Regions from separate parts of the Arthrobacter sp. StoSoilB13 genome, predicted to be linked through region 3. Evidence: predicted binding sites of a transcription regulator. Region 3 holds the regulator's gene; each other region holds the start of a gene.

Region 1 (10,479 bases), on a different replicon from region 3:
CTCGCCGAGGACCTGGATGTTGACGGCCACGATCAGCTGGTTTGCTGCCTTGACGGTCTGGCCGGAGCCGGACGGGCCGACGTGGACGATGGTCTTGCCCACTGCGTTGAGGACATCCTGTGCTGCCTCGAAGTCAGCTGCCTCGCCGCCGACCATGATGGACAGGACGGCGTCGATGGCGCCCTGTTCGCCACCGGAGACCGGTGCGTCGAGGGGGCGGATGCCTGCTTCTTTGGCGTCTGCTGCGAGCCGGGCTGCGACGTCCGGGCGGATGCTGGAAGCGTCGATCCAGAGTGCGCCCTTCTTCGCGTTGGCGAAGACGCCGTCCTTGCCGCTGACTACGCCCTCAACATCGGGGGAGTCCGGGACCATGGTGATGACGACGTCGGCGTCCTTGACTGCGTCCGCGATGCTCGTGGCACCCTGGCCGCCCTCAGAGACGAGCTTGTCGATCTTGTCCTGGCTGCGGTTGAAACCGGTGACCGTGTGGCCGGCCTTGACGAGGTTGATGGCCATGGGAAGGCCCATGATTCCGAGTCCGATGACTGCAACGTTGCTCATTGTGGTTCTCTTTCCGGGGAAGTCTGTGTGTGTCTGAAGTCTGTATGTTTTAACTCAGGTGTGCTTACCCAACTAGGTCGCATTAGTGCGCGTTTTGAGCGTTCTAAACGCGCTCTGCTGCTACTTAGTTAGTCGTGCGGTGCTTAGTTGGCGTTGGCGCGCTGGCGGATGGCCCAGCTGAAAGCCGTTTCCTGCGGTTCCTTGTACTCGAGGCCGATGTAGCCGCCGTAGCCGAGTTCGCGGCTGCGGGCGATCCATTCGCCGAGGGGGAGCGTGCCGGTTCCGGGAGCGCCACGGCCGGGGTTGTCGGCGATCTGGATGTGACCGAAGTCCTTGGCGTGGTTCTCGATGACGGATTCAACGTCGTCGCCGTTGACTGCCAGGTGGTAGAAGTCGGCGAGGAGCTTGATGTTCTGTGCGCCGGATTCTGCCTTGACGCGGGCGATGACCTTGAGTGCGTCTTCCGCGGTGAGGAGCGGGTACTTGCGTGCTCCGCTCACCGGCTCGAGGAGGACAGTTCCGCCAATACGTGCGACGCCGGCAGCTGCCGCGGCGAGGTTCTTGGCGGCGAGTTCGTCCTGCTCTTCAGGGGTGAACTCGTCCTGGCGGTTGCCGTAGAGCGCGTTGAAGGCCTTGCAGCCGAGGCGCTCACCGATGCCTGCTACGACGTCGATGTTGTCCTTGAACTCGGAGCAACGTCCCTTCCAGGAAACCAGGCCGCGATCGCCGCCGGGCATGTTGCCTGCATTGAAGTTCAGGCCCGTGAGCTGAACGCCGGCGTCCTTGATGGCGTTCTCGAACTCGGTTACCTGCGCGTCGGTGGGGACTGAGGTTTCGAAGGGCCACCAGAACTCGACGGCGTCAAAACCGGCTGCCTTCGCGGCGGCGGGGCGCTCGAGCAAGGGCAGCTCCGTCAGGAGGATGGAGCAGTTCACTGTGTACGTCATCGTAGGTCCTTCCGAGGAGGGGCTTTGATCTATCTTCCTCTGTGCTTGGCTGCTGCCTTGGCGCTTGGCTTCATTTCCGCTTTGTGGAATTTAGATTCTGCTTTATGAAAAGTTTAGGGAAGGTGGGGGTGGGAGTCAAGGGGGTGGGTAGGCGACGTGAACTCCAAGCTTCGTTGGCCGGGTACAAGCTTGGCGCGTCATCCGGAGCGGCTGGGGCGAGTGCATTACGCTCGTGGTCGAGGGGAAGGCGTGTCATCGTGAGCAGTACTGGTAACTTTTTTGAGTCTCCGCAGGCCGCAGCTGTCTACAAGCATCGGTTGCTTAAGTCATACATCCCCGCTTGGGCTGGGAAGGTTGGGTCGACGGCTGAGGGGAAGAAGGTCGTGGTCTACGACGCATACGCTGGCCCCGGCCGATATGGCAGTAACCATCCAGGTTCCCCGGAACTGTTGGTGGACACGGCGCAGAGTATGGCTGACCTGAGAAATGTCTTCACCGTTTTCAGTGAGAAGTCGAGGAACCTTTGCGGCGAACTCGAAGAATTGTTGTCCGGCAAAGGCGTCCCTCCATCGTCCTATCAAGTCAGGCTCGGGCCCGTTGATGCACACCTTGACGAAGTCCTGAAATTGAGTCGCGATCTACCGCTCTTTATTTTTCTCGACCCGTTCGGCCTCACAGTATCTTTCGATCGTATTGTGCACGCACTGTCGGCCAGGGATATAGATAGACTTCCTTACGCTGATCAGCCCAAAACAGAGTTACTTATGAACTTTTCCTATGAAGCGGTCAGGCGAATCGCTGGAGCTCTTCGCTCCGGAAAATCCTATGCAGCCAAAGAGGCGCAGGTCGCTGCTCTCGATAACGCGCTCGGCGGTGATTGGTGGCAAGACGTCGCCCTCAGTGGGGACGATGAATGGGTCCAAAAGATTCTTATCGGATTCGCTGACCGCGTTGGGCAGGCTGCCGGATACGGCTACATCACCGCAGATGTCGCTGATTCATTGGACGCAAAACCAGTCTATGAACTAATCCTTTTCACGCGACACGATGATGGATTGTGGGAAATGGCGCAGGCCATGTCATATGCGCGACGCGACTGGAGGCAATGGCTCGTTGATCAAGCGGAGAGGCGACGCCCATTGCAGCCGCAATTGCCAGGGTTGGATTTCAGGGATAACGAGGCTGCCTGGATTGATGAAATAGCAGTCAATATTGAAAGCATACTCATTGACGCTGGACCCTTCAGGCTCAATGACAAGCTCGATCGGGTATTCGGTCGAACGCTGGGTCTTGCCCGGGAAATGCATGTTAGAAAGGCCTTGAGGCTATTGCAGACTAGTGGGGTCATTAGCTCGGTGCCGAAGGGAGGGCTTCAGCGCGCCTATATCAGCTAAGAGGCTAGTAGTGGCATTTCCTCCCAAGTGCGACCGTCCAGTTCTCGGCCTCCCGACTTGGCGCGAGGTCCTCCCCACTGCTTAAAGAAAAATGGCGTATTCGTGGAAACGCATCTCTCTCTCACGCCTCTTACCCATTCCGGATCAATGGCTCTCGCCTGTGGCCCACTTTCGCCACCAGCAATCACCCAATCGATGTTGTTTAGCGGTAGGTCAGGAACAGGACCCAGTAACGGTTCGCAGGATAGGAACCGAACGGCGGCGGGTACCTCGGCTAAGTCCGCAACCCTGTTGTACTGACTGGAGGACTCGATGCTCACACCCATCCACAGATTCTTGGGCCAAGACAGTTTGTCGGCGACTCTCTGAAGCCGACGTGCGCGCTTTGTGAGGACTTGGTAGGTGTGATGCGGTGTGTCCTCAATGACTGCGAAGACGTCGCGAATGAACGAAATGGGAACTCGTGCATGGAATAGGTCGCTCATCGAGTTGACGAAAACCAGGCGTGGCCGCTTCCATTTGTACGGTGTGGTGAGAGCGTCGGGGTGCACTGCAATGCCGAAACCTGGTCCACTTGTCCGCGGATCGCCATCCAATTGGTACTTCGCTGCCCCCATGGCCTTGAGCCTCTTGGACAACGACAGTGCGTAGCAGTTGTCACAACCCGGAGACACGCGATCACAACCAGTGGTGGGGTTCCAGGTTGCTTCCGTCCATTCGATCGAGCTTCTATCTGACACATGAAAAGCTTAGTCCATAGAACACATGTTCGATCGGCGCATCGTGCCTGTGGTCGCGTACTCATGCACGCTGGCGTTGTAGATAGAGGCATGAGAGCGAAAAGCCCTAGTCGTATAGGTAGAGCTCAGCTCCATCTGACGCTGCGCCGAAGCCATAAGTATCGACTGCGGTTCTAATAATCCCGGAGATGCGCCGGACGCTGGGCAGGCGCAGGTCGACGTTCTGCTTGGATGTCTCGGATTCAACCTGTAATTGAATAAGTTGGTCGCGTTCCAGTCTCCACATTGCTGGCTGTTTTGTGACTTTTGGACCCAGTATCTTCTGCCTTTTTTTGAGTGCAAGCCAAGTCTGAGTTGCGATCCAGATGTCCAACGCCTCGAGCTCCGAATCATGATCCACCAAAGGGAAGAAGGCCATGGCGCCCTCAAAGGTCATGTCGGGAACTGTTCCTCGCAGGAATCGCCTCACCTGATTCTCACTTAGGGGACCATAGAGATAACGGCGGAGTTGCCATATGTAAGTGGCATAGTCTCTGTCGGTGGTCGTTATACGAGCAAGATTCTGATTGTTCCTCAGAGGCTCCATCAGAAGGTTTGTGAACAGAAGAGTCTGAATGCGGCTCTTTATTCGATCCACGGCCGTTGCTTTCATCCGGGTGGACCGGAGGCCCAGTGTATGGCCCAGGTAATCCACAGCCTTTGTCCCGGACATCTCATGTGTGCGCGCATCCGCTGGCACAAGTAGCCGCACTCCAGGGCTTTTCCCTACGTTTATCGGCGAGCCAATGGCGTCTGCTGAGGCATGCAGAACTCCTGCGGCTTCACATACCTTATCGTAGCTGGGGCTCCAGATGAGCGTGTCGTCGGCGTACCTCGCGAACCCGACGCCAAGACGTTCTAGTGACCTATCAAGTTGGGAAGCGACAACATTGGCAAGGAACAGACTGATTGAAGTCCCTTGGGGAAGTCCGCGAGATCCCCCTTGATGTCCCATGTCGTATTGAGCGTTAGATACAGGAGGCCTGCTTCGCAGGAAGGGCCTCTGTCAGTTCTCTCTCGAGCGGGGTAATGATCACCCCTAACTCAGCGACGGCGCTCCATAGAAACTCATGAGAAATCATGTCAAAAAAGCTGCTGAAGTCATATTCAGCAACGAAAAGCCTTTGCTCCCTAGCGAACTCAGAGCGGATCCGTGAGATCGCATCGTGCGGTGTCCGGTCGTGTCTATAAGCATATGTGTGTCCGCTGAGCCGCGAGGCATTTTTTCGCATTAGTGAGCTATAGAGACGCTTCGATATAACTTCATCGGCGATAGCGTACGTGTTCACCAAACGGGTTCCGCCGTCGCCCTTGGGAACAGCGAAATTAGCGGGACGATGTGGCATGTACGATCCATTTTTGAGCCTCATCGTGAGCGCGTGAGCTATGGACGAACTGCGCTTTCGAACAAGATAGGGATTGAATGCGGGATCCGTCCAGCGTTCGGGGCCGTTGGACTTCAAGGAGTGGCGGGGCGTTTACGGCTCGACGATCACGACGTCTATTTTCATCCAAGACCGCTCGCGAATAGGTTTCAAACTCGCGTATCTGTCGAACGGCGGCACCACGAACACTTACTTCAAGGTCACGCCACATCATACCTCCAAGAAATGAGAGGGCCCGTCACTACGGGCCCTCTCACCGGCCACCAACACGTGCAGAAAATGAGCTTCACGCAGGCAGTGCACTTGCGTGCCCCGCCTCAGGTAGGTCAGTGGTGATCAACCAAAATCTGACTACGAACGGAAGGGAGCCTAGTTCCTCTTGGAACCCAGAGCGAGACTATACCGTTTGCCACAAATTGCAACAATTGATCTTTGCGTGGACCGTTTGAGCCCACGGCGCGATGGTGGTAAAGGTGCTGCTCTTTGAGTGTCAGTTATGAATCCCCGAAAGGCGCTTCTTGTCGTCCGCCTGATCTGAGCGCAGAGTCCTTCAGCTTTGCGAGCAGGTGGCCAGCTAAGCTGAGAATGCCGTTGACTACGGCAGAGGAGTGGCGGCAATGACAGGCTTCATTGCTCTCAGGAGGGCGAATTGAAATGGCTCGAGCGACAGTTCAGGACGTCGCCAGGACTGCCGGTGTGTCCGTGGGGACGGTGTCGCGTGTTCTGAACGGGAGTTCGGCAGTCAGCGCGTCGGCCAGAGAAAAAGTCACCGCAGCGATCAAGGAGCTCAGCTACCGCCCCCTCGCCTCGGCGCGAGACCTAAGAAGAGACCGAACCATGCGCGTCCTCGCCCTGGCAAAGAACCTGGATTCCCTGGTGATCAGCGAAGTCTTCCGAGGTGTCGGCGACGCAGCGGCCGACTCGGGTTACGTCAGCCTTATCGCTGCAACCGACGGGGACCTGGATCGCGAGCAGCAGCTCGTGGACATGCTGCGGAACGGCTCCGTCGACGGACTGGTCATCTTTTCCCCAACGATGCCGGACGAGGACGTCAACACTGTCGCTGAGCAACTAAGCGTGATCCAGGTCTGTGAGATCGTCGACGCAGAAGCAGCATTCGGAGTGTCCATCGATGACCGCCAAGCAGCCTACGACATCACCAAACATCTGATCGACACAGGCGCCAAGAAGCTGGCAATGATCGCCCACAGGGGAGCCCGATCGGGCCGGCTACGCGAGGAAGGTTTCCGCCAGGCACTCACTGAGTCGGGCTTGGAATCGGACCAGATCCTGCTGGGCGAAGGCAACTTCGGATTCCACGCCGGCCGCGATCTCACGAAGAAACTCCTGGAAACAAAGAACCTCCCCGACGCCGTCTTCTGCGGCACTGACGTAGTCGCCGCAGGGTGCGTCCGGGAACTCACGGACGCCGGAATACGAGTTCCAGACGACATCGCCGTAGCCGGCTTTGATGACTCGGCACAGGCGGAAATGTGCGTTCCAGAGCTAACCACCGTGAGGCAACCAGCCTACGAAATGGGCCTCGTAGCCTTCGCTGAGCTCCTTGAACGAATGACCGTCGAGGGCGCACATCGCAAGGGAAGAACCTTCCTCCCGCACGAACTCGTCATCAGGGACTCCACCAAAGAGGGTTGACAGCCCTCAGTGGTCGCTGTCACACTACTTTGGAATCGATTCCACGAGCCGCAAGGCCGTTTTTCCGGACAATATTTGGAATCGATTCCAAAGATCAAGAGAACCGCCGGCGAAGAAGCCACCCTCAGCACGCGGGACAGCCAAAACGCGCACTGAACACCGCCGCCACAGACCCCAAAGGAGCCACTTGTGGACTTGAACCGACCTGCTCTCCCGCTCCAGAACAAAGCACGAAACCGCAAAACCCTCGCGGCCACCGCAATAGCAGCAGCCCTCCTGCTCAGCGCGTGCGGCGGGGGAGCAGCACCCCAAGCTGCGGAGAAGGCGGCAGCTGCCGATCCGGCGTCGGGCGCTAATGCCAGCGGTGCCGTGAACATCTGCGGCGTCAAGGACGCGAGCGGGATCTACAAGGGCACAGCGGAGGCGTTCACCAAGGCGAACGGCAAGGTCACGGCCAAGTACACGGAGATCGGCGCCACCACGGATGAAGCCCGCACGCAGATCGTGCAGCGGCTGGAGGGCAAGTCCACCGAGTGCGACCTCTTCCTTACGGACGTCATCTGGACCTCCGAGTTCGCCTCGCAGGGCTGGTTGCTGGACCAGACCAAGCTGGTCGAAGCCAACAAGGACCGGCTCATTCCCTCCACTGTGGAAACCACCAAGTACCAGGACAAGTACTGGGCCTCGCCGTTCTTCACAAACGCCGGGTTGATCTACTACCAGAAGGACAAGGTAGCCAAGCCCGAGTCGTGGCAGCAGCTCTACGCGGAAGCCGCCAAGGCTCCCGGCAACGGATACGTCTACCAAGGCAAGCAGTACGAGGGCCTCACCGTGAACTTCCTTGAGATGCTCTACAGCGCAGGCGGCGAAGTCCTCAACGACCAGGGCGACGTCAAAATCGACTCCAAGGAAACCCGCGACGTCCTCAATTTCATGAGCGACGGCCTCAAGAACGGCTCAGCCGACCGCGCCGTCCTCACCTACAACGAAGACCCCGCCCGCCTCGCCTACGAGTCCGGCGACTTCGGATACCAGCGCAACTGGCCGCACGTGTACCGCCTGCTCAACGCGACACCGCTGGCGTCCAGCTTCGGTGTCGCACCGCTTCCGGCATGGGAAGGCGGCAAGGCCTCCGGCGTTCTGGGCGGCTGGAACCTGGCGATCTCCGCGCACTCCACCAACCATGCCGGAGCTGTCGCGTTCATCGACTTCGCCACCACCCCGGACTGGCAGAAGCACGTGGCCATGGACTACTCCCAGGCCCCGGTCAACGAAGCTGCCTACTCTGACCCGGCGGTACTGGAGAAGATGCCGTTCGCCACGGAACTCCTCGCCTCCGTGAAGGGTGCCAAGCCGCGCCCGATCTCCCCGGTCTACCAGCAGATCTCGCAGGCGATCTACAAGAACGTCTACGCCGTCCTCTCCGGTACCGCCTCCACTGAGGAAGCCGTGCAGAAGATGGCCGAGGAAATCACGGCGGCAAAGGCGAGCTTCTAATCATGGCCACCAGAACAATCTCGCCAAGCCGCGGCCCAGCGAAGACAAGCGCCCGCGACCGCGCCGAGCGGAGGCTAGCCCTCCGCATGACGGCCCCGTCGCTGGTCATCATGGCGCTGGTTGCAGCAGTCCCTATCGGCTACGCGATCTGGCTCTCGCTGAACCAGTACAGCGTCCGCACCGCCGGTCTGTCCCGCTTTGTCGGACTGGAAAACTACGTCAACGCCCTGGCAAGCCAAGAGTGGTGGGCGGCGTTTGGCCAGACGTTCCTCTTCGCAGGCCTCTCGGTCAGCCTGGAACTCATCCTCGGTACGGCAATGGCCTTGCTGCTCAACCTCGCGTTCAAGGGCCGCGCGGTCCTGCGCACGGTGGTTCTGCTGCCGTACGCGATCATCACCGTGATTAGCGCCATCACCTGGCAGACGATGTTCCAGCCCAACATGGGCCTGGTCACCAACGTCCTCTCCACGCTGGGACTGCCAGGCGGCGACGTCGTCTGGCTGGGTGAGCACGGCTACGCGATGGCCGTGATCGTCATGGCCGACGTCTGGAAGACCACGCCGTTCGCGGCGCTCATCATCCTGGCCGGCCTGCAGGTGATCTCCGCCGAAACGTACGAGGCCGCGGAACTCGACGGCGCCAGCAAGTGGCAGACCTTCGTCAACATCACCCTGCCACTCCTGCGTCCGGCAATCGTCCTCGCGGCGATCTTCCGCACCATGGACGCCCTCCGCGTCTTTGACCTGCCGTTCGTTCTCACCCGCGGCGCCAACGGCACCGAGTCGATGTCCATGCTCGCCTACACCCAACTGCGCGAAAACCGGCTGGTGGGCGAAGGATCGGCGCTGTCCATCCTGACCTTCCTCACCGTCATGGTGGTCTCGGTCATCTACGTCCGCTTCGCCGGGGGCAACATCCGCGATGTCGCGAAGGAGGAACAATGAGCATACTGACTGCAGAACGCCCGACGGCGGCACCCGCCACGCGCCCGAAGGCGCCGAAGCGTCGCTTGCGTGGGGAATCGAAACTGCACCCCCTGGTATGGGTGTTCGTCATTGCCGTGATGGCTTTCTCGCTCATCCCTTTTTATTGGCTGGTGAACACCTCCCTTAAGAAGGGCGCGAGCCTGTCCCAAGGCGAGCTCTTCCCGAGCCAGCCGACACTCGAGAACTATCTGGTGGTCTTCCAGAACCCCGAGTTCCTCTTGGCCTTGCGCAATTCGGTGATTATCGCCGTCGTGACTACAACGGTGGCGCTGGTCTTCGCGTCCTTCGCCGCGTATGCGCTGGCCCGGCTGAAGATGCGCCGCAAGGCGATGATCCTGACGCTGATCCTTTCGGTGACCACGTTCCCGGCCATTGCCATTGCGGCTCCGATGTTCTCCATCTGGCGCGAGATCGGCCTCTACGACACCCTGCTCGGCCTCATTATTCCGAAGCTGACGTTCGCGTTGCCGCTGGCGATCTACACGCTGACGTCGTTCTTCAAAGAGATCCCGCGTGAGCTCGAGGAATCCGCGTACATGGATGGCGCCACACCGTTTGTCGCCTTCCGCAAAGTGATCCTGCCGTTGGCGGTTCCGGGCCTCGCCACCACGGCGATCCTTGTCTTCATCTCGGTCTGGAACGAATTCCTCCTGGCCGTCACGCTGACCACCTCGCCGGAGGCCCGCCCAGTCCCAGTGGCGATTGCATTCTTCAGCGGCACCAGCGAGTTCGACCAACCCCTGGGCACCATCAGCGCCGCATCGGTGATCATCACCGTCCCGCTCGTGATCCTGGTACTCGTGTGCCAGAAGCGCATCGTTTCCGGCATGACCGCCGGTGCCGTCAAAGGCTAACCCCAAACCGAGTAACCCCAGAAAGAAAAGGAACAACGTGAGCATTCAGCAGCAGGGCCCCGTCCGCAACCCTCAAGGTGGGAGTTGTGGGCATCGGTTGGGCCGGCCAGCAGCACCTCAAGGCGTACAGCAATATCGACGGCGTCGAAATTGTCGCCGTCGCGGGGATGGAAGCCGACCTTCTTGCCCAGTTGAAGGGGGAGTACAGCATTCCCCACGCCTTCGCCCGCTGGGAAGACATGATCGAGCTTGAAGGTCTCGACGCCGTCAGCGTCGCCGTGCCGACGTTCCTCCATGCGCCGATCGCCATTGCTTCGCTTGAGCGAGGATTGCATGTGCTGAGCGAAAAGCCGTTGGCGCGCAACGCCGTCGAGGGTCAACAGATGGTGGACGCCGCCCGCAAGGCTGGCCGCGTCCTGG
Region 2 (10,479 bases), 320 kb from region 3:
GTGCCCAGTGGGGGATGGTCGCGGGATCCACGTTCCACAGGGAGGCCAGTTCTTCAACGTGTTTCGGGTTGTGCCAATTACGGAAGCCCGGGAGGTCGCCGTCGGCCCCGCATTCGCGGTTGTTTTGCGCCGTCGGCTGCCCGTTCATCTGTAGTAGGCCGGCTCCGGGTCGGCCGAGCATGCCGCGCAGCAGATGAAGATTATTGACCTGGCAGGAGGAAGCTGTGGCCTGTGACGATTGGTAGAACCCCTGTAAAACGGTGGACAGTACCCGATCCGAGGTGCCGAAGATGCGGGCGGCCCTTCCTGATGTCGTGGGCACCGACGCCGCATACCTCGGCAGCAGCCTCAGGCGTCCATTCCTCCACAATGGATTTCAGCTCGTCGTAGCCGAGTGTGTGTTCCTGGATGTAGGTGGGGTCCTCCCAGCCGTTGTGCAGGACCTCCCGGACCAGGGCGTGCATGAGCGCAAGATTGGTGCCGGGCCGCACCGCCAGGTGCACGTCGGCAAAGCGCGCGGCCTCCGTATTTCTGGGGTCGACGCACACCAGTTTGGGCGGTGTGGGTCCTGACAGGCGGTCCAGGATGCGAGCCCAGAGGACGGTCTGGGTTTCGGGCATGTTGTGGCCGTAAAGGAAAATTGCATCGCAATTGTCGATGTCCTCGTAGGCGCCTGGCTGTCCGTCTGCTCCGAAGGTTTCCTTGAGCGCGGACGCCGCTGTCGCGGTGCACAGGCGGGTGTTTCCATCCATGTGGGGTGTCCCGATACCAGCCTTCCCAATCACGCCCAGGGCGTAGTACTCCTCAAGGAACAGTTGGCCGCTGGTGTAGAAGCCATGGCTGAGGGGACCCTTCTCCTTCAAGAGTTGCTTGCTGCGTGCCACGATCTGCTTCATGGCCGTGTCCCAATCAGTTGGGACCAATTCGCCGGCTTCGCGGATCAATGGATGCGTGAGGCGGTCCATGTTCGAGACGCCTTGCCAGCTTGCGAAGAGTCCTTTCGGCCCAAGGCGTCCCTTGTTGATGCGGTCTTCCGCACGGCCACGAATGCCAACCATGACCCCGTCCTTGACGGCAATATCGCAGCCGCAGCCGTTGCTGCACAGCACGCAAGCGGATTGGACCCAATGGTCAACATCGCCCTCAGTGAGGCCTTCCTGGAGGGCGTAATCCACGCGGGAAGGCCACTCAGCTTCTCGCTCAAACGGAGTCCTTGTGCCCCATATATCAGTAATGCGATCCACCATGATCCCACCTCTGTGTTTAGCGTTGACCCTTCGTTACAGGATTATCAGGTTGCTTATTATCAGTCCAGAGTGCCTGCCAAGGGGTGGGAAACGGAACAAAGAGCCTTGACCTTTTCCTGAGCAAGTGTTGATGGATTGCAGGAGTGGTTCTTGATCCGGGCCCGGCACAGTGGTTCTTGTCAGCCACTCAGGGCCGGCACACGAAACGGCCGGCCGGCAGCGGTGGCCTCCCGAAAGGACACTGATTCCCATGGCCATCAGCCTCAAGACCACCTCCGGCAAGGTCCTCGCTTCCGTCGCACTGCTCGGCACCGCAGCCGCCGTCGCCGGCATGGGAACCTACGGCGCGTTCACCTCCTCCACCTCGGCCAGCCAGCAAGTCACCGCCGGCACCGTCACCATCGCCCTGGGCACCGGAGCGAACAACACCCTCAACGTCCCCGTCGCGGGCCTGCTGCCCGGAGACAAAGTCGAAAAGCTCGTCACCCTGGCCAACACCGGCAACTCGGACCTGAACAACGTCACCCTCACCACCTCCGCCGGCGCCACCGCCTCACTGCTCACCACCGACGTCACCAACGGACTGCAGCTGACCATCGAGAACTGCTCGGTCGCCTGGACCGGCGCCGCAGCCCCGTACACCTGCACCGGCACCAAAACCACCGTCATGGCCGCCGCCCCGGTGATCACCGCGAACAAGGTCCTGAACAACCTCACCGCCCTGGCCCCGGCCAAAACCGACTACCTCAAAGTCACCACCGCGTTCCCCACCACCGCGAACGACACCTTCCAAGGCACCACCAGCACCATCGCCTTCGCCTTCACCGGCACCCAACGCACCGAAACCACCAAGTAACACCAGCAGAACCACCCAGTTTCACCACAGAGCCCCGCCGGGCCTGGTCGGGCGCCCCCCTGCCCGATCAGGTCCGCCGGTATTTCCTGAGCCAGACTTGAGGATTTCCCGCAGGAAGCCTGAGCCGGATAGCCCAGACTTTCAATCAGAAGATAACCAACACCGGAAGGAACGCCAGGACCATGAGCGCACTGACCAGCATCAGCGGAACAGCACTCAAGGGCCGGCGTTCAGCCGCGGCACTGACGGCGACCGCCGTCGAGACCCCCGCGAAAGCCGCTGCGTTCCGACGTATCGCTGCTAAAACGATGAAATTCCTCGGTTTCGCGATGCTGGCTATGGCGGCCTTGGTTTTCCTCTTCCTGGCAATCGGGCCACGCATCCTGGGCTACCAAACCTCCACGATGCTGACAGGATCGATGGCACCGCTGATCAACCCGGGTGACGTCGTCGTCACCGTTCCAACGCCAATCACCGACGTCAAGGTGGGCGACATCATCACCTACCACATCCCCGTGGAAGACCAGCGGGTGGAGACGCACCGCATCACTGAGATCACTACTACGGCCGATGGTGGTGTGGCTGTCCAGACCAAGGGCGACGCGAATAATGGCATCGATCCGTGGATCGCCACCCTGCAGGGCAAAACCGTGGATAAGCAGATCGCGACCATCCCTTACGTCGGGAACGCCATCCGCGCCCTCCGCGAACCACTCGTCCTGAACATCCTGATGTACGGTGCGCCCGGCATCCTGGTCATCGGGATGCTCGCCTCCATCTGGAGCAGGGACCCCAACAAATCGACGCCGGAAGACGCCGCGCAGCCACAAGCGGCCAACCATGACTGACGAAGCAGACGGTCAGGTTCCGGCTCTGGAACCGTGCAGGTTGCAGGGCCCTTGGCCGATGAGATGGGAGACCCCACCCCGGCCTTGCGCTTCCTCTCCACTTACCTTTCGATGTTGCCGGGCAGGCTATTGAGAATCTCAAACGGCCTCTGCCAACACGACGCCGATGCCAGCATGGACGCCGTGCTGAGCCTCAAGATCTCCTCGGCAATGGTGGGTGCGCTTGAGACAGAGGACCAGTGCAAGGCCATCGAGTCGATGATCCGTGAGGAACACTTCGACTACGCCGTCCAGGCACTCCCGGCGCTCCGGCAATACACCGATCGATGCTACGCGGCCGGACCGCAGCTCTTGGGCAAGGCCCGCGAGTCGCTTCACGCACAGCCCGGAAAGTTGGACGGGCAGCGGAGCACCTAGCGTGGTGACGTGGTTACCGTTCTCCCGCGGGCACGGGCTCAGGACTTTTGATTTGATGGGGCACCAGGAACAGCGCTGCGACAGCCAAAAGTCCCGCTGCGGCGAATACGTAGAAGCCGGCAGGGTAGGCAATGTTTGCGGCCACCAGGGTTCCAGTCACGGCAGGACCAACGATCGCACCAAGGCGTCCGACGCCGGCAGCGAACCCGAGTGCCGTTCCCCGGAGCCGCGCCGGAAACAGCTGACTGACCCATGCGTAAACCAGAACCTGCGAGCTGAAGACGAAGACGCCGGTGACAAACACCGCGGCGTTGAGCAGGAACTCACTCTGGATCTTGACGCTGAGGATGGCCAGGAACACTGCGGAAAGCCCGAACCACAGCAGCACTATCTTCTTGGTTCCGTGCCGGTCGGCAAGAATTCCGGCCAAAACCAGGCCGGCCACGGCGCCGAGGTTGAGGACCAGCAGCAGCGTCAGGCCCGTGCTCACGGTGTAGCCGGCGGCTGCCATCAACTGCGGCAACCACGTGTTCAAGCCGTAAACCAGCAACAATCCCATGAACGACGCGATGCCAATGCCCACGGCCACCAGCGGATACGGCTTCTGCAGCAGGTCGCGGAACCCGGTCTTTTGCTTGCCGTCCGTGGAATGCACGACGCCGGTAGCCGCCTTTGTTGTTTCGTCCACCTTCGCGGGTGCTGCTTCAGGAAGTGACTCCGGCAATTTCGCCCACAGGAATGGCAGGAGTGCCAGCCCGGTAACGCCGCCAACGACAAACATGAGGCGCCAGTCAGGGACAACAAGGATGGCCAGGAACGCGGTGGCCACAGCGCCTACGTGGTAGCCGGTCATAGTCCGCGTGGTCGACTTTCCGGCTGAGCCCGCAGGTGCGTAATCGTTCATGTACGCAAGGGCGGCGGGGAGGCAGGCGCCCAGCCCGAGGCCTGCCAGCAGGCGCAGTATGGAGAAGACCGCCACGTTGGGAGCGAACGCGACTCCGATCGTGAAGAGCGAGAAGCCGGCCACGCAGGCGATCAAGAGCTTCCGCCGGCCGAACTTATCGGATAGCGGGGCGATAAAGAGTGCGCCGAGCCCCACGCCTACCAGGGAAATAGTTGCAGCGAAGGTGGCTCCAACGGCATCGAAGCCTATGTCGCCGGTCTTGATGAGCGTGGGGATGACAGACCCCAGGACCACCAGGTCGAAGCCGTCCAAGACCATGGCTAACCAACACAGCCATACTGGCCATTGTGAGCGGCGGGCAGATGGCATCGTTGGCATAGTGTCCTCGGGAGTTCTCTTTGGGAATGGATGTGGCCAGCAGAACGGCCGGTCGGTTATGAGAGTTGTATCACCGGCGGGAGTAATCTGAAGCACGTTCTACCATTGAATGGAAGTAGCCCCCGCGGGGTCGGGTAGGGGAGCGGCAGCAAAGGAGCGCATCGTGGCCAACTCAGCATCAGGTGACTCCGTGGTGGATCGCGTAGTCCGGGTCATTGAAGCCTTTCCTGAAGGTGCCACCTCCCTGCAACTGACCGAACTCGCCGATAGGTCCGGCCTCCCGTTGTCGTCCGCCCACCGGCTGGTCCGTCAACTCTCCGAGCATGGCCTGCTGGAACTGGGTGCTGGCGGGAACGTTCGGCTGGGCCTCCGATTGTGGGAACTCGTCAACAGAAATTCGCCCACCCTCGCACTCCGTCAAGCGGCCATGCCCTTCATGGAGGATATTCAGCAAGTCCTGAACCAGAACGTGAACCTGGCAGTCCTCGAGGGCTGGGAGGCGCTGTTTGTGGAGCGGCTTTCGCGCCGAGGATCGGTGGCCAACCGGGCACGCGTCGCGGGACGCATGCCGGTCCACATTTCCTCCGCCGGCCTGACGCTGATGGCACACCAGTCCCGGGAATTGCAGGCGCAGTACCTCGAACAGTTCCAGGACCCGGAAGGAAAGGTGACTTCCGACGTCGTGCGCCACCTGTTGGCTGAGGCCGCGCAACTGGGCTATGCGCAGCTGGCGGGAGTCGTTGATCCTGACACCTGGGGCATCGCCGTGCCCGTGATGAACGGCAAGAGGCGAGCGGTCGCGGCCCTTGGCGTGGTGGTGCCCTTGGCTGAGATGCGCCTGCAGGCGCTTGTTCCGGCTTTGCAAACCGCTGCCCGGGGGATAGGGCGGCAGCTCAGGGACTAATGTAGATCTTCCGTTCAACGGAATTCATGTAACACCCGTCACGCACTACCCGCCACACTGATTCCAGACTCATCCCGTTCCGGCGGGACCGCAACGAAGCGAGGAACACCATGGCACGTACAACCGTCACCACTCAAGTCGCCATTATGGGTGCAGGACCCGCAGGGCTCATGCTCTCCCACTTGCTGGCCAAGCAAGGCATCGAATCCGTGGTGATGGAGGTCCGCAGCCGGGAACAAATCCACCAAACTGTTCGCGCAGGCATCCTGGAACACGGCACCGTCAACCTGCTCGTGGACTCCGGCGTCTCAGACCGGGTGCTGCGCGAAGGTGACCGGCACGATGGCATCGAGTTGCGGTTCAACGGCGAAAGCCACCGAATCAACTTCAAGGAGCTGGTGGGTGAATCCGTGTGGCTGTACCCACAAACAGACGTTTTCGCCGACCTCGCTGCGCGACGCGAGGCGGACGACGGCGACGTTCGATACAGCGTCACGGACACCACTGTCCACGATCTCGAGGGCAAACCGAAAGTCTGGTTCACCGATTCCGACGGTCAGGAGTTCGAGATCCAGGCCGACTTCCTCGTTGGCGCTGACGGGTCCCGCAGCCACTGCCGCTTCCAGATCCCCGAAGCAAACCGAAAGTGGTTCTTCCACGAATACCCGTTCGCGTGGTTCGGCATCCTGGCCCAGGCTCCACGCAGCTCCGACGAGCTCATCTATGCCAACTCCGAGCATGGTTTCGCCTTGATCAGCCAGAGGACCGAGACAGTGCAGCGCATGTACTTCCAGTGCGATCCCAAGGAAAACGTCGCCGACTGGGACGACGAACGCATCTGGTCCGAGTTCCGCAAACGCGTAAACGGTAATGGCTTTGAGCTCAACGAAGGCCCTGTCCTGGAAAAGATGGTCCTACCGTTCCGGAGCTTCGTCCACACTCCTATGCGCCACGGCAATCTTTTCCTTGCCGGCGATGCAGCACACACCGTCCCGCCCACCGGCGCCAAGGGCCTAAACCTCGCGATACACGACGTGAAGGTCTTGTTCGAAGGCTTCGACTCCTTCTATTCCAACGGTTCCATCACACTGCTGAATTCCTACAGCGACCGCGCCCTGGACCGAGTTTGGAAGGCACAGCATTTCTCATACTGGATGACCTCCATGCTGCATACCGTTCCCGGCGCCGACGACTTTGACCGCGCCCGCCAGCTGGGCGAGCTGCACTCCGTGGTCTCGTCCGAGCACGCCAAGGCGTACCTGGCTGAGTCGTACACGGGCTGGCCGACGTCGCGGTAAGGCTTCGTCGCGACTGGGTTTAGGGTCGCGGGCCCCGGCTTATGTCGCAGGCTCAGCTTAGGGTCGAGGCGTAGTTTAGGAGCGCTCGACGGCGGGCGGTCACCCTGTGGCGAGACAGTCACCCTTGTGGCGAGGCCGGTCACCCTTGTGGCGAGGCAGCAGAGCGCAATTGGACGCGGCGGACTCTTATGTTCTGAGGGGTGTGTGGTGGTGGTTGCGTCGGGGTGTTTGTTTGGGGTCGATGTGGGGTGGCGGGATGAACCACGGAACCCCTGTTGTGATGTCGATGCGCCAGTCTTCTTTGTGGATGAGGTGGTGGTGGTGGCTGCAGAGCAGGGTGCCGTTGTTGGTTGACGTGGTGCCGCCGTGTGACCAGTAGGTGATGTGGTGGGCTTCGCACCAGGGGGCGGGCATGGTGCAGTCGGGGAACGCGCAGCCTTGGTCCCGGGCGGTGATGGCTTTGCGGATGTGGGGCGGGAAGATCCGAGTGGTGCGCCCGATGTCCAGGACGCGGGATTCGCTGCCGAGCAGGACGGGGAGGATGTCGGCGTCGCAGGCGATTTTGCGGATGGTGTTGGGGTGCATCGGGCCGGCGAAGGTGGCGGAGCCGGAGCTGAGCCGGGGGTGTTGCGGTCCAGGCCCAGGCCGTGTGGTCTGGGTGGCGGCTGCGCCGGGTGGGGAGGCGGCTGCGCCGTGTGGTGTTGCGGTTGCACCGGGCGGTGTGGCTGCGCCGGGACGGGGGTCTTCCGTTCCAGGCCCAGGTCGTGTGGTCTGGGTGGCGGCTGCGCCGTGTGGTGTGGGGGCTGCGCCGGGCGGGGCGGTGCGGGTGAGTTGTTGGAAGAGGTCGTGGTGGTTGATGGTGACGGTGACTTGGGGGCGGAGTCCGCCGTTGGCTGGCAGTTTCCCGGTGGTCAGTGCCACGCCGCAGGCTCCGACGAGGCCGTCGAGGAGCTTCTGGGCCCGGGAACGCCGGTCCAGGTCCGGCCCGGCTGGTTCGCTCCCGCGGTCACTGCCGTGGACGGTTCCGGGTGCCTGACCGTCGACGTTCCCGTCGACGCTCTCGTTGGTTTCCCCGGTGACGTTGCCTTCGCCGGTGGCTGTGTTGGTTGCGGTGGTGAGTCGGGGGTTGGTGGCGGTGTTCATGGCGGTGGTGAGTGTTTCGTATTGTTCGGTGGTGGCGAAGATTTCCAGGTGGTGCAGTCCGTGGCGGGGTTTGCGGATGAAGGTGCCTTGGAGCTGGCGGAGGATTTCTTCGCTGGGTTCCGGGCCGTCCTGGTCGATCAGGTCGTTCCAGCGTTTGGTCATTTTCAGGACGAAGTCGGGGTCGGACCCGGCGGCGGTGCGGGTGAGGGCGTGTTCCATCCGGGTGAGGGTTTCTTCGTCGGTGAGGAGCCGTACTTTGTCCAGGGCGGCGGTGATGATGCTCGCGGACCGGGTGGGTATTTGCGTGGATTCGAGGGCTTGGGCCAGGATTTCGCGGCGGGCCGGGATGTGTTGCCCGGCGATTCCGGTCCCGGGGAGGACCTGGGAGGCCAGGGCGAGCCGGCGCCGGGCTTCGCTGATGCCGATCCTCAGGCGGGCCCGCAGGAATTCCGCGGCGTTGCGGTAGCCATCATCGGCCACCGCAGCAGCGTCCGCCGCAGCAACAGCACCGAACCCAGCAGCAGCATTGAAGCCAGCAGGGGTGGCGGATCCAGCAGAAGTATTGAAGCCAGCAGCAGCATCGGACCTTGCAGCTGTGGCTGTGGCTATGGCGGGGTTTGGTCCTGTGGGTGTGGGGTTGGTCCAGCCTGTTTGCCATCCCGTGCCCGCCGCGGAGGAGGGCCGTGCCTGCTGGGCTTGGGTGCGGGTCCGTTCCACGGCGTGGGCTGCGATGACCTGTAGGTATTCCACGGTGCGGGCGATCTCCTCCACCCGCCCGGCGAACCCTGCGGCTTCGGCAAACCCGAACCCCGGGGCACCGGCCACGGTGACGGAACGCAGACTTTCCAAGGCCCCAACGCTGTCCGCCAGCGCATCCTCAAGTCCGAGCGCATCCCCAAGTTCCGGCGCATCCCCAAGGCCGAGCGCACCCTCAAGTCCCAAGGAACCGCCCAGTCCTGGGGAAACAGGGCTGACTTCAGAATCGACCCTAATTCCTGGATCGACTTCAACTTCAGGATCGACCTCAAGGCCGGCGAAGGGCAGTGGTTCCAGGCCGTGAACAGGCTCGACTTCACGGCCCATTTCACTAAGGGTGGCGAAGGATTTCGGTTCAATGCCGCGAAGCAGCGCCATGGCCCTGAGCTTCTCCGAATCGCCGCCTGCCGCAGCCGCCGCCGTCGGGCTTTCACAGCCGGCCTGGCCGCTGGCAGGACCGGTGTGGATTCCTCGGGGAAGGCCCCGGGGGCGCATCGCGACGCCAGGCATCGCTGCCCGACGCGCCATGATTTCCCCAATGCTTCCCATGAATAAACCCTCTCACCAGGGTCTGACATTTTTAGGAAGCAGTGCCGCTGCCCTTGGGTGCCACAAGCTTCCCAACCGTTTCCAGGCATCAACCATGTGTTCAGAATCAGAGATCTAGGGCCCACAGATCGCGCGGGGCGTGGATTGCCAGGAGAACAGACTGACCCGCTTGGAAATGTGTCGGTCAGCACTGAACCGGGCTTCTTCTGAAGTCGAATTGGGGGACCCAGATCCAGACCGCTACAGCGCCAAAAAAAGCACCATTGTCCTACTAGCCCCGTTTCAGTCCCCAAGAGCCAGCGAAGGCCAGCCCAACCGTCATCCGTACAACGCCGCCTCAAGCAGCCGGTCAAAGCTCGCAGTTCCACTGCTCACCGGGGCAACGGTGATGATCGCGAGGAGTCTCTCGGAGCCATCTTCCTTGGCACTTGCAACCCTTTTCACGTGCAGCCGCAAACCTGGAACCCCATTGATCAGCAGTGGAAGCTGCTCGCCGCTCTTGATCAATTTCCGTAGCTGCTTCGTGGAGATCTTGTCGTCGGGGCTGCCTGTCAGCTCCGTGAGGGTGTCGTTGATCCGTTTTGCCAAGCCACGCACCAGGTTCCTCTGGGCGACGACGGTGGGAATAGTAAGTATCGCGGCGAACACGGCAATGAAGATCGACGCCGGGACAGCGTTTCTCAGGGCAGGCATGAAGATCATCAGGATCAGCCACAGGATCACGGCAAGGATGCTGAAAGTGACGAATTTGATAATGGGTTTGTCGCCGGGTTTCCTCATCCAGCGCACGATTTCAACAGCATCCGGCGCGTTTTCCATGGTCAGGATCCCTTCACTTCGAGGAGTGCTTCGGCCAGAATTACTGCCTCGCGTGCTTCCCTAAGGTCGTTCCGCAATCCCACATCGGGGATCTTCGCGGCGCCACTGCCGGTACCCGCAAGCTCGTAGAGGGCCCTGCCCAGGTTTTCGCGGTCCCGTGACAACCTCCGGGACGTTTCCAGTTTGGCCCTGATGACTTCAAGTTCGAGGAGCGAGCGGCCTACGGCGTCTCGTTGTCCTTGCTTGAGCGACAGTTTCTCCGTGAGCCGCAGGACCTGTGCACTGTGCATTGACCTCATCTGAACGGCAGTTCGTTGGAGCTCATGAAGGGCAGCCGACGTCTGGGGCTCGCCGGAGTGC
Region 3 (10,479 bases):
GGGTAGCCTAGTCCCATGGATCAAACCGCCGCAGTTCCCGCCCAGCAGTCCGCCGCTGCCGGTGCCACCGTGTCCACTGCCAGCCTTTCCGGTTTGGCGTTTTCCAAGGGCCATGGAACGGGTAATGACTTCGTCCTGATTGCTGATCCGGGTGCTGTCCACGAGATCTCACCAGAGCAGGTAGCACAGCTGTGCGACAGGCATCGGGGAATTGGTGGTGACGGTCTTATCCGGGCTGTCCCCTCGCGGTATTTGCCCGAAGGCCGCATCCTGCTTGAGCAGGACGCCTCTGCCGAATGGTTCATGGACTACCGGAACGGCGATGGTTCGCTCTCCGAGATGTGCGGCAACGGTGTTCGAGTGTTCGTGCACTTCCTGATCGACCAAGGCCTGGTTGAGCTCGGGCCGGGTCAGTCCTTGACCATCGGAACACGTGGCGGCATCAAGAAGATTGTGCGCACGTCCGGCGGTTATGCCGTGGATATGGGCCCATGGGAATTCATCTTCCCTGCAGAAGCACAAAGCAAAGCCATGGATGCTTTGGTCAGCGCAGATGGTCTGGAGGTGGCCCGGCCCGGGCTGTCGGTCAGCATGGGCAACCCGCACACGGTGGTAGCACTTGCTGAGCTCAGTGAGCTCGCCGCCACGAAGCTGTTCACAGCTCCGGTCGTGGATCCCAAGCCTGCCAATGGCACCAACGTCGAGTTCGTGGTGCCCGCTGAACCGCTGGTCCACGACGGTGTGGGAAGTATCACCATGCGCGTCCACGAGCGCGGCGTAGGCGAGACGCAATCGTGTGGCACCGGTGCGTGTGCGGCTGCCGTCGCAATACGTCACTGGGCTGGCAGCAGCGCCCCCAATGCCTGGCACGTCAACGTTCCCGGCGGCGTAGTGGAAGTGAAGTTCTTCCCCGGCGAGGACGGCCGCGAACACGTTGAGCTCAGCGGGCCGGCGGTCATTGTGGCTAGTGGGACGCTTTCCTGACCCGAAGGATCCTGAAGGACTTGGAAGTGCTTTCCCGGGAGACTGTGTAGGACTTGTCCAGTTCGTTGGCCAGCCAGCGTTGGAGTGAGTCCGAGCCCAGGTTCTTCTGGACCACCATCCATGCGTTGCCGCCCGGTGCCAGCCGGGGCAGCCACGTCAGGAGAAGCGAGTGCAGCTCGTCCTTGCCGATGCGGATGGGCGGGTTGGACCAGATCGTGTCGAATTCGACGCCGGGATCTACCTCCTGCGGGAGGCTGGCCTTCACGTTGTTCAAGCCCAGGGAAACGGCGTTTTCATTGGTCAGGGCGATGCAGCGCTCGTTGACGTCCACGGCATAGACCTGTGCCAGGGGCGCCATGAGCCCCATGGTGAGGGCAATAGGGCCCCAACCGCACCCGATATCCAGCAGGTTGCCCCGGGGCGAGGGCGGTGGAACCTCGGCCAGAAGGACCTTGGTGCCTTTGTCCACACCGTCGGGGCTGAAGATGCCCGACGAGGTCTGCACATGACGGGTAGCTCCAGCCAGTTCCACAGTGAGGGGCTTGCGGGTAAACGGACCGGCCGGTTGGGCGCTGAAATAGTGTGCAGACTCCATAATTTGCCAGATTAGTTGGCTTCCGGCGGCTTGGGAAACTGCCCTCGGGCCGGGACGGTTTGACAGTGCTGCTAATGTGGAAGGCATGTTCTTGATCTTTGAGTAATCAGCCCGAGCCGGCCAAACAGTCGGCAAGGCACCTGCCCGCGATGCAGGCCCGCTTGGCACATCAGCCCGGCGCATGGCCATTCCGCCCGCAGGTTCCGTCCGGCAGACTCCGCACCTCCCGTTGTTGGTGGATCGCGGTTGCTCAGTAGAACATGTCCCACCCAGCTGTCGCGAAAGCAGTGGCCCAGCCATCTGCCGTTAGGCCTGGCTTATGGATTGGCGATGAATTCTCCTGCAGGACAGGACCTCCCGCGGACCAACCCGCTCGATTCAAGCACCACAGGAGGCCCTATATGGCCGAAGCCCGTCAGCCCACCGCGAATACCGTCCCATTGGACACCAAACAGCACTATTCTGGATATGCCGAACAGTCTAAGGAGACCATGACCACCCAGAAGCACTCCGGATCCGATTCCGACGCCCAGGACATGAGTCCTGAACAAATCCAGGCCGTCATTGACCGGATTCTTTCCAAGGATGTACCCGCACAGGCATCCGATGACAATGATGCCAAGGGCGTTTTCGGCAGGGCACAAGCGATCTCCACGCTTGACCACGAACACAGCATTTACGACGGCGACCAGGAAGACCTGGCCGAGCGTCGTGCACTTCGCCGTACAGCGGGCCTTTCCACCGAACTCGAAGACGTCACAGAGGTCGAATACCGGCAGCTGCGCCTGGAACGCGTCGTCCTGGCCGGCCTGTGGACAGAAGGCACCTTGGCTGACGCCGAGAATTCGCTTCGCGAACTCGCAGCACTGGCAGAGACTGCCGGATCAGAGGTCCTTGACGGACTGGTTCAGCGCCGTACGAAACCGGATCCCGGAACGTTCCTGGGGTCGGGCAAGGCCCAGGAACTCAAGGACATCGTGGCTGCCACGGGAGCCGATACCGTTGTGGTCGACACCGAGCTTTCCCCCTCGCAGCGACGCGGACTTGAGGACATCGTCAAGGTCAAGGTGGTGGACAGGACCACGCTGATCCTGGATATCTTCGCGCAGCATGCAAAGAGCCGTGAAGGCAAGGCACAAGTTGAGCTCGCACAGCTTGAGTACCTGCTCCCCAGGCTTCGTGGTTGGGGTGACTCCATGTCCCGCCAGGCCGGTGGCCAGGTGGGTGGAGCCGGCGCCGGTATGGGTTCCCGTGGTCCCGGTGAAACAAAGATCGAGCTCGATCGCCGCAGAATCCGGACGCGCATGGCCAAGCTTCGCCGGGAGATTGCCGCCATGAAGCCTGCGCGCGAGACCAAGCGGGCCAACCGCCGTCGTAATGCCGTACCTTCGGTTGCCATTGCCGGCTATACCAACGCTGGTAAGTCCTCGCTCCTGAACCGGCTGACCGATGCTGGAGTGCTGGTGGAAAACGCCCTGTTCGCCACCCTGGACCCGACGGTCAGGAAGGCGCAAACGCCGGACGGCATCGGCTACACGCTGGCCGACACCGTTGGGTTCGTCCGCTCGCTGCCTACGCAGCTGGTGGAAGCCTTCCGTTCCACGCTGGAGGAAGTAGCGGACGCAGACCTGATCCTGCATGTCGTGGACGCCTCCCATCCTGACCCGGAAGGGCAAATCGCGGCAGTGCGTGCTGTCTTCACCGAGGTCGACGCCCGCAAGGTCCCGGAAATCATCGTCCTGAACAAAGTGGACGTGGCTGATCCTTTCGTAGTGGAACGCCTTAAGCAGAAGGAGCCGCGGCACGCCGTGGTTTCCACGCGCACAGGCCAGGGCATTCCTGAGCTCCTGGAAGAGATCAGCCGGTCCATTCCCCGGCCGGGAGTCCGCCTCGAAGTGCTGATCCCGTACGACCGCGGTGACATGGTCAACAAGCTGCACAACTCCGATTCGGAAATCCTGAGCCTCGAGCACGAGGAAAACGGAACCCGCGTGGTGGCCATGGTCCGTGAGGGATTGGCGGCCGAACTGGAGTCATTCGTCAGCAATGGTTGAGAAGGTGGCGGCGGACGTCGTCGAGTCGGTGGCGGAGAAGTTCACCCTCGAACTGTTGGACAAAGCTGTTGCCGGGATGGGCGGTCAAAGCCGTTCAGGCCAGCACGAGATGGCCAGGCAAGTCACCAGGGCCATCGAGTCCGGTGAACATTTGTTGGTCCAGGCGGGAACGGGTACGGGTAAGTCCTTGGCGTACCTGATTCCGTTGATCGCCCATTCCATGGACAGCGACAAACCAACGCTTGTGTCCACCGCTACCTTGGCCCTGCAAACGCAGATTGTTGGCAGGGACCTGCCCCGGCTGTTGGAGACCATAAGCCCGGCCCTTGAGCGTCCCGTGAACGTGGCACTCGTTAAGGGCCGGGCAAATTATGTTTGCCTGCAAAAGCTGGAGGGCGGCTTCCCCAGCGAAGAGCCGTCCGAGGGGCAACTTTTTTCCCTGGGTGAGGACACCAGCGTGCCGCATTTTGCAGCGGCGGTTGGCGGCCCGTCGTCGCAATTGGGCAAGGAAGTGGTCCGGCTCCGTGAATGGGCCGAAAAGACGGCCACTGGCGACCGCGATGAACTGATGCCGGGTGTCACCGACCGCGCCTGGAGGCAGGTCTCCGTGACGTCCATGGAGTGCCTGGGAGCGCAAAAATGTCCGCTTGCCGAGGAATGCTTCAGCGAGCAGGCCCGGGCCCGGGCGGCTGAGGCTGACGTCGTGGTGACCAACCATGCCATGCTGGCCGTCAGTGCCTTCGAAGGCCTTGCTGTCCTGCCCGAGTACGACGTCGTTGTGGTTGACGAAGCACATGAGCTGCAGGACCGGGTCACGGGAGCCGTGACAGGTCAGCTGTCCGTGGCAATGGTGCATGCTGCGGCTTCGAGCGCGCGCAAACACACCGCTATTACCGTAGACGCCCTGAACGCGGCCGCCGATCGACTGGACATGGCCATTGCCGGTGTCCCCAACGGCCTGCTGCCCAATGGGCTCAACGACGAACAACTGGACTGCCTGGACCAGCTGCGCGATGCTACACGCGCCGCATTGTCCGACTCGAAGAGCGACTCTTCAAACGCGGTCGACGGCGGGAGGCAGCTTGCGCGCTCACGGCTCATGCTCATTCTGGAACTGTGCGAGCGGATGCTCGCAGCCAAGGAGAACCGTGAAGTGGTGTGGTTCTCCAGGAACAGCACCTTCGATCCCCAGCAGGGATACTCACACCCGGACGAGACCGCGCCCGCACTGATCAACATCGCCCCGCTTAGCGTTGCCGGCCGCCTGCGGGAGGGCCTTTTCGCAGGGCACACAGTGGTGCTTACTTCTGCCACGCTGGCCATTGGATCTGCCTTTGAACCCGCAGCCGGTGGCCTGGGGCTTATTGGAGATGGGGCGCCAAGCTGGACCGGGTTGGACGTCGGGTCACCTTTTGATTATCCGAAGCAGGGTGTGCTCTACGTGGCCAAGCACCTGCCCAAGCCCGGCAGGGGCACTTCACCCGAGGCCCTGGATGAGCTTGAGGACCTCATCCGTGCATCCGGTGGGGGAGCCCTGTGCCTGTTCTCATCGCGTCGGGCGGCCGAAGAAGCTGCAGATGCCATGCGCCCGCGGCTGGATGTGGACATCCTCTGCCAGGGGGAATCCACCATGGCAGCACTGGTGAAGCAATTTGCCGATGAACCGGACACCTGCCTCTTCGGCACCATGTCCCTGTGGCAGGGCGTCGACGTCCCTGGCGGTTCATGCCGCCTTGTGGTGATTGACCGCATTCCATTCCCGAGGCCCGATGACCCGCTAATGACCGCACGCTCACGGGCCGTTGCACAGTCCGGGGGCAACGGGTTCATGGCGGTGTCGGCTACGCATGCGGCAATTCGTCTTGCGCAGGGAGCAGGACGCCTCATTCGTTCCACCGGCGACAAAGGCGTGGTGGCCGTCCTGGACTCACGGCTTTCCACCGAACGGTACGGCGGGTTCCTGCGTGCCGCTTTGCCGCCATTTTGGGCAACGACGGACCGCAACGTGGTGCGCGGCGTCCTGGAACGCCTGGGCGCAAAGAGAACGTAGGCGAACTCCCTAGAGGGAGCGCAGTACCTAGAGGGAGCGCAGGACCGAGACGACCTTGCCCATGATGGTGGCCTGGTCTCCAAGTATCGGTTCGTACTGCGTGTTTTGCGGGAGCAGCCATGTGTGGCCGTCCCGCTGGCGGAAGGTTTTTACCGTGGCTTCGTCATCCAGGAGTGCTGCCACGATGTCACCGTTGATGGCGTCATTCTGGCGACGGACAACCACCCAGTCACCGTCACAGATTGCGGCATCGATCATTGAGTCACCAGCGACCTTCAGCATGAACAGTTCGCCGTGGCCCACCAGCTGCCGGGGCAGGGGCAGGACATCCTCAATAGTCTGGTCGGCGAGGATGGGCCCACCTGCAGCGATGCGTCCCACCAGGGGTACCATCGCGGTGTCGCTGGCGCTGGCCAGTTCCGTCACGGCGAGTCCGCCTGCGCTGCGGAGTGTAGTAGCTGCTTCCACTCCGGGAATTGTCCCGCCGTCAAGGGTCAAAGGCATGAGTACTTCCATGGCGCGGGGGCGCTTGGGATCTCTGCGCAAGTAGCCGAGCTTCTCCAACTGGGAGAGCTGGTGCGTGACGCTGGAGAGGCTCGCGAGACCAACGGTGTCGCCAATTTCGCGCATGCTGGGCGGATACCCGTTGTCATTGACAGACCGCTGGATGGTTTCCAGGATTTTCTTCTGCCGGACAGTCAGGCTTTTGGGACTCTTTTGAGGCTGCTGGCTCCGCAGGGGTGCCCCGCCGCCGGTGGCTTTCGCTGCCATGTTCGCCAATGCCCTTCCGTTCCGCCCGGTCACGGTCTGAAGTGTGCCCGGGGATGTGGGATCCGAAAAAATGTCAGACCCTCCTGTTCCACTGAAACAGTGCCTGTTTCTTCACTCAAACCTAGGCCAGGCACACGCGTTTATCAAACATTCGTTCTAGCGAGTCTCGACACCGTTCGTTGATAAGTGCTAAAAATGTCATAGCAAGGTTCGAATATGTGTTCTATAAAAGTTGAGCGCGGTTCGGATGTTCGAAGAAAGTGTTCGAACATTCGGCGCCGGGCTCGGCGAACACAAGGAATTGGCAGCCGGCAACGGGCATCCGATGCAGGCAATCGCTCAGAAGGGCTCAGCTCATGTCCGCAATCTCTACGTTCCACGAATTCCGCAACACTCCGGCTCCTGCGCGTCTCCGGCTTACCCAACGCGGCAGGATCGTCTTCTTTGGAATTCCCGTCATGCTGCTCCTTGCCGCGCTGCTGAGCCTTGCCGGCTTCATCAACTCCCCGGCCAAAGCTTCTGATTCCCAAGCCCAGCTGCAGCCGCCGGTGGCAGTTACGGTTACCGTCCAGCCAGGGCAGTCCCTGTGGGGCATCGCCGGTGCGGCCCGCGCCGGAGCGGGACCCCCGTGATGTCATCGCGGAAATCATCCAGTTGAACGATCTCCGCGGGGGACGCATCCAGCCCGGCCAGCAGCTGTTCGTTCCCGCCAATTGAGCGGCCAGGGGCGAGGGGCCAGCGTCTCTGGCGTCACAGTTACTCCGCAGTCGCACCGGCACCTTAAACTGTCTTGGTGAGTGACCAGCTTGAGCGACTTGACCGACTTCCCCTTCGGACCAACCTGCGTGGATTGAGCCCCTATGGCGCGCCGCAGCTTGACGTCCCCATTTTGCTCAACGTCAACGAGAACACCCATGGCGTTCCGGCAGATGTGCAAGCGGCGATTACCCAGGCTGTTGCCGCCGCGGCCACTGGCCTGAACCGGTATCCTGACCGCGAATTCACCGAACTCCGTGAATCCCTTGCCGATTACCTCGGACACGGGCTTTCCGCGGAGAATATCTGGGCAGCCAACGGCTCCAACGAGGTCCTGCAGCAGATTTTGCAGGCTTTTGGAGGTCCGGGGCGTAAGGCGCTGGGATTCCCTCCCACGTATTCCATGTACCCGTTGCTTGCCAGTGGCACGGACACTGAGTATGTCCGTGGGGTGCGGGCTGATGACTATGGCCTGGATGCGGCTTCTGCGGCTGCCCAGGTGCGGGAGACCGGCGCAAATATCGTCTTCCTGTGCTCGCCGAACAACCCCACGGGAACGGGACTGGGCCTGGACGTGGTCGAAGCCGTGTACGAAGCCGGCGAGGCCAGCCAGGCAATCGTCATCGTGGACGAGGCCTACCACGAGTTCGCGCACGACAACACCCCGAGCGCACTGACGCTGCTTCCCGGGCGGGAGCGTTTGATCGTCTCGCGCACCATGAGCAAGGCCTTTGCCTTGGCAGGTGCCCGGTTGGGCTACATGGCTGCCGCGCCTGAGGTCACCGATGCCATCAGGCTCGTTCGGCTGCCCTACCACCTTTCAGCCGTCACACAAGCCACGGCCCTGGCCGCCCTGAACCACCGCGAAGCGCTCATGGCCGACGTCGAAGACATCAAGGTCCAGCGGGACCGCATTGTGACCGAGCTCCTCCGAATGGGACTCAAGCCTGCGGCCTCGGACTCAAACTACGTGTTCTTCGGTGGGCTTTCGAACCCGCACGCAGTCTGGCAGGGCTTGCTGGATGCGGGAGTCCTGATCCGCGACGTCGGTATTCCAGGGCACCTGCGGGTGACTGCGGGAACAGAAAAGGAAACAACGGCCTTCCTTGAGGCCCTGGAAGCCCTTCTGGACAGCGCTGCGTCCCAGCCCAACTAAACTTGTCAATAGACCCACCCCATTCTTCGTGTATAAGGACGTCCCAATGAGCGAAACCGGCGCCAAGCCGTCCGCTGACCGCACTGCGCGCATGGAGCGCACCACCAGCGAATCCTCCGTCCTGGTGGAGATCAACCTGGATGGCACCGGTGTCTCGGACATCAGCACCACGGTTCCCTTTTATGACCACATGCTGACGGCGTTGTGCAAGCACTCCCTGATTGACATGACCGTCAAGGCCACGGGTGACACCCACATTGATGCCCACCACACGGTGGAGGATGTGGCCATTACCTTTGGTGAGGTTTTGCGTACTGCCCTGGGCAACAAAGCCGGAATCCGCCGCTTCGGCGAAGCAACGGTTCCTCTGGACGAGGCCTTGGCGCACGCTGTCGTGGATGTTTCGGGACGCCCGTATCTGGTGCACGGAGGAGAACCTGCAGGGCAGGAGTACCACCTGATCGGTGGCCACTTCACAGGCTCGCTGACCCGTCACGTCTTTGAGGCCATCACGTTGCACGCCGGTATCTGCCTGCACATGAACGTCCTCGCAGGCCGGGATCCCCACCACATCGTCGAGGCCCAGTTCAAAGCCTTTGCCCGGGCTCTTCGTTCTGCAGTGGAGTCGGATCCCCGCGTGGAGGGCATTCCATCCACCAAGGGGGCGCTATGAGCGGGCAAATCCTGAAGGACGGTGCGGTTATTGACGCTTCGGCTACCGTCAAGCCGGAGTCTCCCGAAGGCAAGCCCACGGTTACGGTGCTGGATTACGGTTCAGGCAACGTCCGTTCGGCTGTTCGCGCCCTTGAGCGTGCAGGCGCCCAGGTGGTTCTTAGCTCCAAGCCTGAGGACGTACTGAATGCCGACGGGCTGCTGGTCCCCGGCGTGGGTGCCTTTGAAACGGTGATGAGGGAACTCAAGGCCGTCGATGCCATCCGCATGATTGGCCGCCGTGTCGCGGGTGGACGGCCTGTCCTGGCGATCTGCGTTGGGTTGCAGGTCCTCTTCGAGGCCGGAGTCGAACACGGAACCGAGTCCGAGGGGATGGCCGAATGGCCGGGCAAAGTTGAGCTCCTTCCCGCCCCCGTGGTTCCCCACATGGGTTGGAACACGGTGGACGTGCCTGAAGGATCCAAGCTATTCGCGGGCGTCGAACAGGAACGTTTCTACTTCGTGCACTCATACGGCGTGCAGGAGTGGAACTTCGACGTCGTCCAGCCCCGGATGGCTCCACCTTTGGTGACGTGGTCCGAGCACGGAGCCCCCTTTATCGCTGCTGTTGAAAATGGCCCCCTGTGCGCCACCCAATTCCACCCCGAGAAATCCGGAGATGCCGGGGCACGCCTCCTGCGCAACTGGGTGGACGGGCTTCGCAAACCTGAAGCCAAGGTGGCACAAGGTCCGGCAGCGGACGATCGTGGTGCAGCCTAAGTGTGGTCGGTAGTGCTTATGGGCCTTGCCGGCGTGCTGGTGGGTGGAGGTATCTCCTTCCACCAGCAGAAGAAGCCACTGTGGGTTTCCGTTTCCTTTTATGTGCTGGCGGGGATGTCCCTGCTTGCCGCCTATCTCCTGACGCTGCCGGGCAACTGAACGCCTCGCGTCCCCATCAACTCCTAGGACACACATGACCACCTCTGCCCAGTCCGTTCTGGAACTCCTCCCCGCCGTCGACATCGTTGATGGCCAGGCAGTCCGCCTGCTGCAAGGCGAGGCAGGCTCGGAAACCAGCTACGGTACGCCTCTGGAAGCTGCCTTGAACTGGCAGAACGCCGGTGCTGAGTGGGTGCACATGGTGGACCTCGACGCCGCTTTTGGCCGTGGCAACAACGCGGACCTCATCAGCGAGGTCGTCTCCCAGCTCAACGTAAAGGTTGAGTTGTCCGGCGGTCTGAGGGATGACGAGTCGCTGGAACGCGCCCTGGATTTGGGCGTGGAGCGGGTAAACCTCGGTACGGCAGCACTGGAGAACCCTGAGTGGACACGGCGTGCCATTGACCGCTTCGGTGACAAGATCGCCGTCGGCCTCGATGTCCGTGGTACCACCCTGGCTGGTCGCGGCTGGACCAAAGAAGGCGGCGACCTCTGGGAAGTTCTTGTCCGCCTGGAGGACGCT

What was found. Region 3 encodes LexA, which represses DNA repair genes until DNA is damaged. Its sites were predicted from a motif close to TCGAACANNTGTTCGA; they were not measured.
Region 1: LDP01_RS10940 (DUF5131 family protein) is a predicted target of LexA. The motif match lies at 3,660-3,675, and genes of this name have one in related genera.
Region 2: LDP01_RS13470 (HNH endonuclease signature motif containing protein) is a predicted target of LexA. The motif match lies at 9,389-9,404, and genes of this name have one in related genera.

Annotation. Positions count from the first base shown of each region.
Region 1 is NZ_AP024647.1:2,330,587-2,341,065, reverse strand. Features, by position in the region: partial or broken gene LDP01_RS10955 (2-hydroxy-3-oxopropionate reductase) at 1-585, opposite strand, end outside; gene LDP01_RS10950 (hydroxypyruvate isomerase family protein) at 705-1,508, opposite strand; gene tcmP (three-Cys-motif partner protein TcmP) at 1,766-2,902, shown strand; gene LDP01_RS10940 (DUF5131 family protein) at 2,899-3,642, opposite strand; gene LDP01_RS23960 (reverse transcriptase domain-containing protein) at 3,749-4,636, opposite strand; gene LDP01_RS10925 (LacI family DNA-binding transcriptional regulator) at 5,721-6,722, shown strand; gene LDP01_RS10920 (ABC transporter substrate-binding protein) at 6,912-8,219, shown strand; gene LDP01_RS10915 (carbohydrate ABC transporter permease) at 8,222-9,163, shown strand; gene LDP01_RS10910 (carbohydrate ABC transporter permease) at 9,160-10,059, shown strand; gene LDP01_RS10905 (Gfo/Idh/MocA family protein) at 10,137-10,479, shown strand, end outside.
Region 2 is NZ_AP024648.1:262,395-272,873, forward strand. Features, by position in the region: partial or broken gene LDP01_RS13435 (nitrate reductase) at 1-1,247, opposite strand, end outside; gene LDP01_RS13440 (TasA family protein) at 1,498-2,103, shown strand; gene LDP01_RS13445 (signal peptidase I) at 2,286-2,951, shown strand; gene LDP01_RS13450 (Hpt domain-containing protein) at 2,985-3,368, shown strand; gene LDP01_RS13455 (MFS transporter) at 3,382-4,650, opposite strand; gene LDP01_RS13460 (IclR family transcriptional regulator) at 4,814-5,554, shown strand; gene LDP01_RS13465 (4-hydroxybenzoate 3-monooxygenase) at 5,665-6,852, shown strand; gene LDP01_RS13470 (HNH endonuclease signature motif containing protein) at 7,039-9,300, opposite strand; gene LDP01_RS13475 (hypothetical protein) at 9,619-10,119, opposite strand; gene LDP01_RS13480 (hypothetical protein) at 10,122-10,479, opposite strand, start outside.
Region 3 is NZ_AP024648.1:1,295,410-1,305,888, forward strand. Features, by position in the region: gene dapF (diaminopimelate epimerase) at 16-984, shown strand; gene LDP01_RS18225 (class I SAM-dependent methyltransferase) at 965-1,579, opposite strand; gene hflX (GTPase HflX) at 2,071-3,633, shown strand; gene LDP01_RS18235 (ATP-dependent DNA helicase) at 3,626-5,683, shown strand; gene lexA (transcriptional repressor LexA) at 5,711-6,454, opposite strand; partial or broken gene LDP01_RS18245 (LysM peptidoglycan-binding domain-containing protein) at 6,811-7,171, shown strand; gene LDP01_RS18250 (histidinol-phosphate transaminase) at 7,248-8,366, shown strand; gene hisB (imidazoleglycerol-phosphate dehydratase HisB) at 8,413-9,039, shown strand; gene hisH (imidazole glycerol phosphate synthase subunit HisH) at 9,036-9,797, shown strand; gene LDP01_RS18265 (CG2302 family histidine operon protein) at 9,798-9,956, shown strand; gene priA (bifunctional 1-(5-phosphoribosyl)-5-((5-phosphoribosylamino)methylideneamino)imidazole-4-carboxamide isomerase/phosphoribosylanthranilate isomerase PriA) at 9,991-10,479, shown strand, end outside.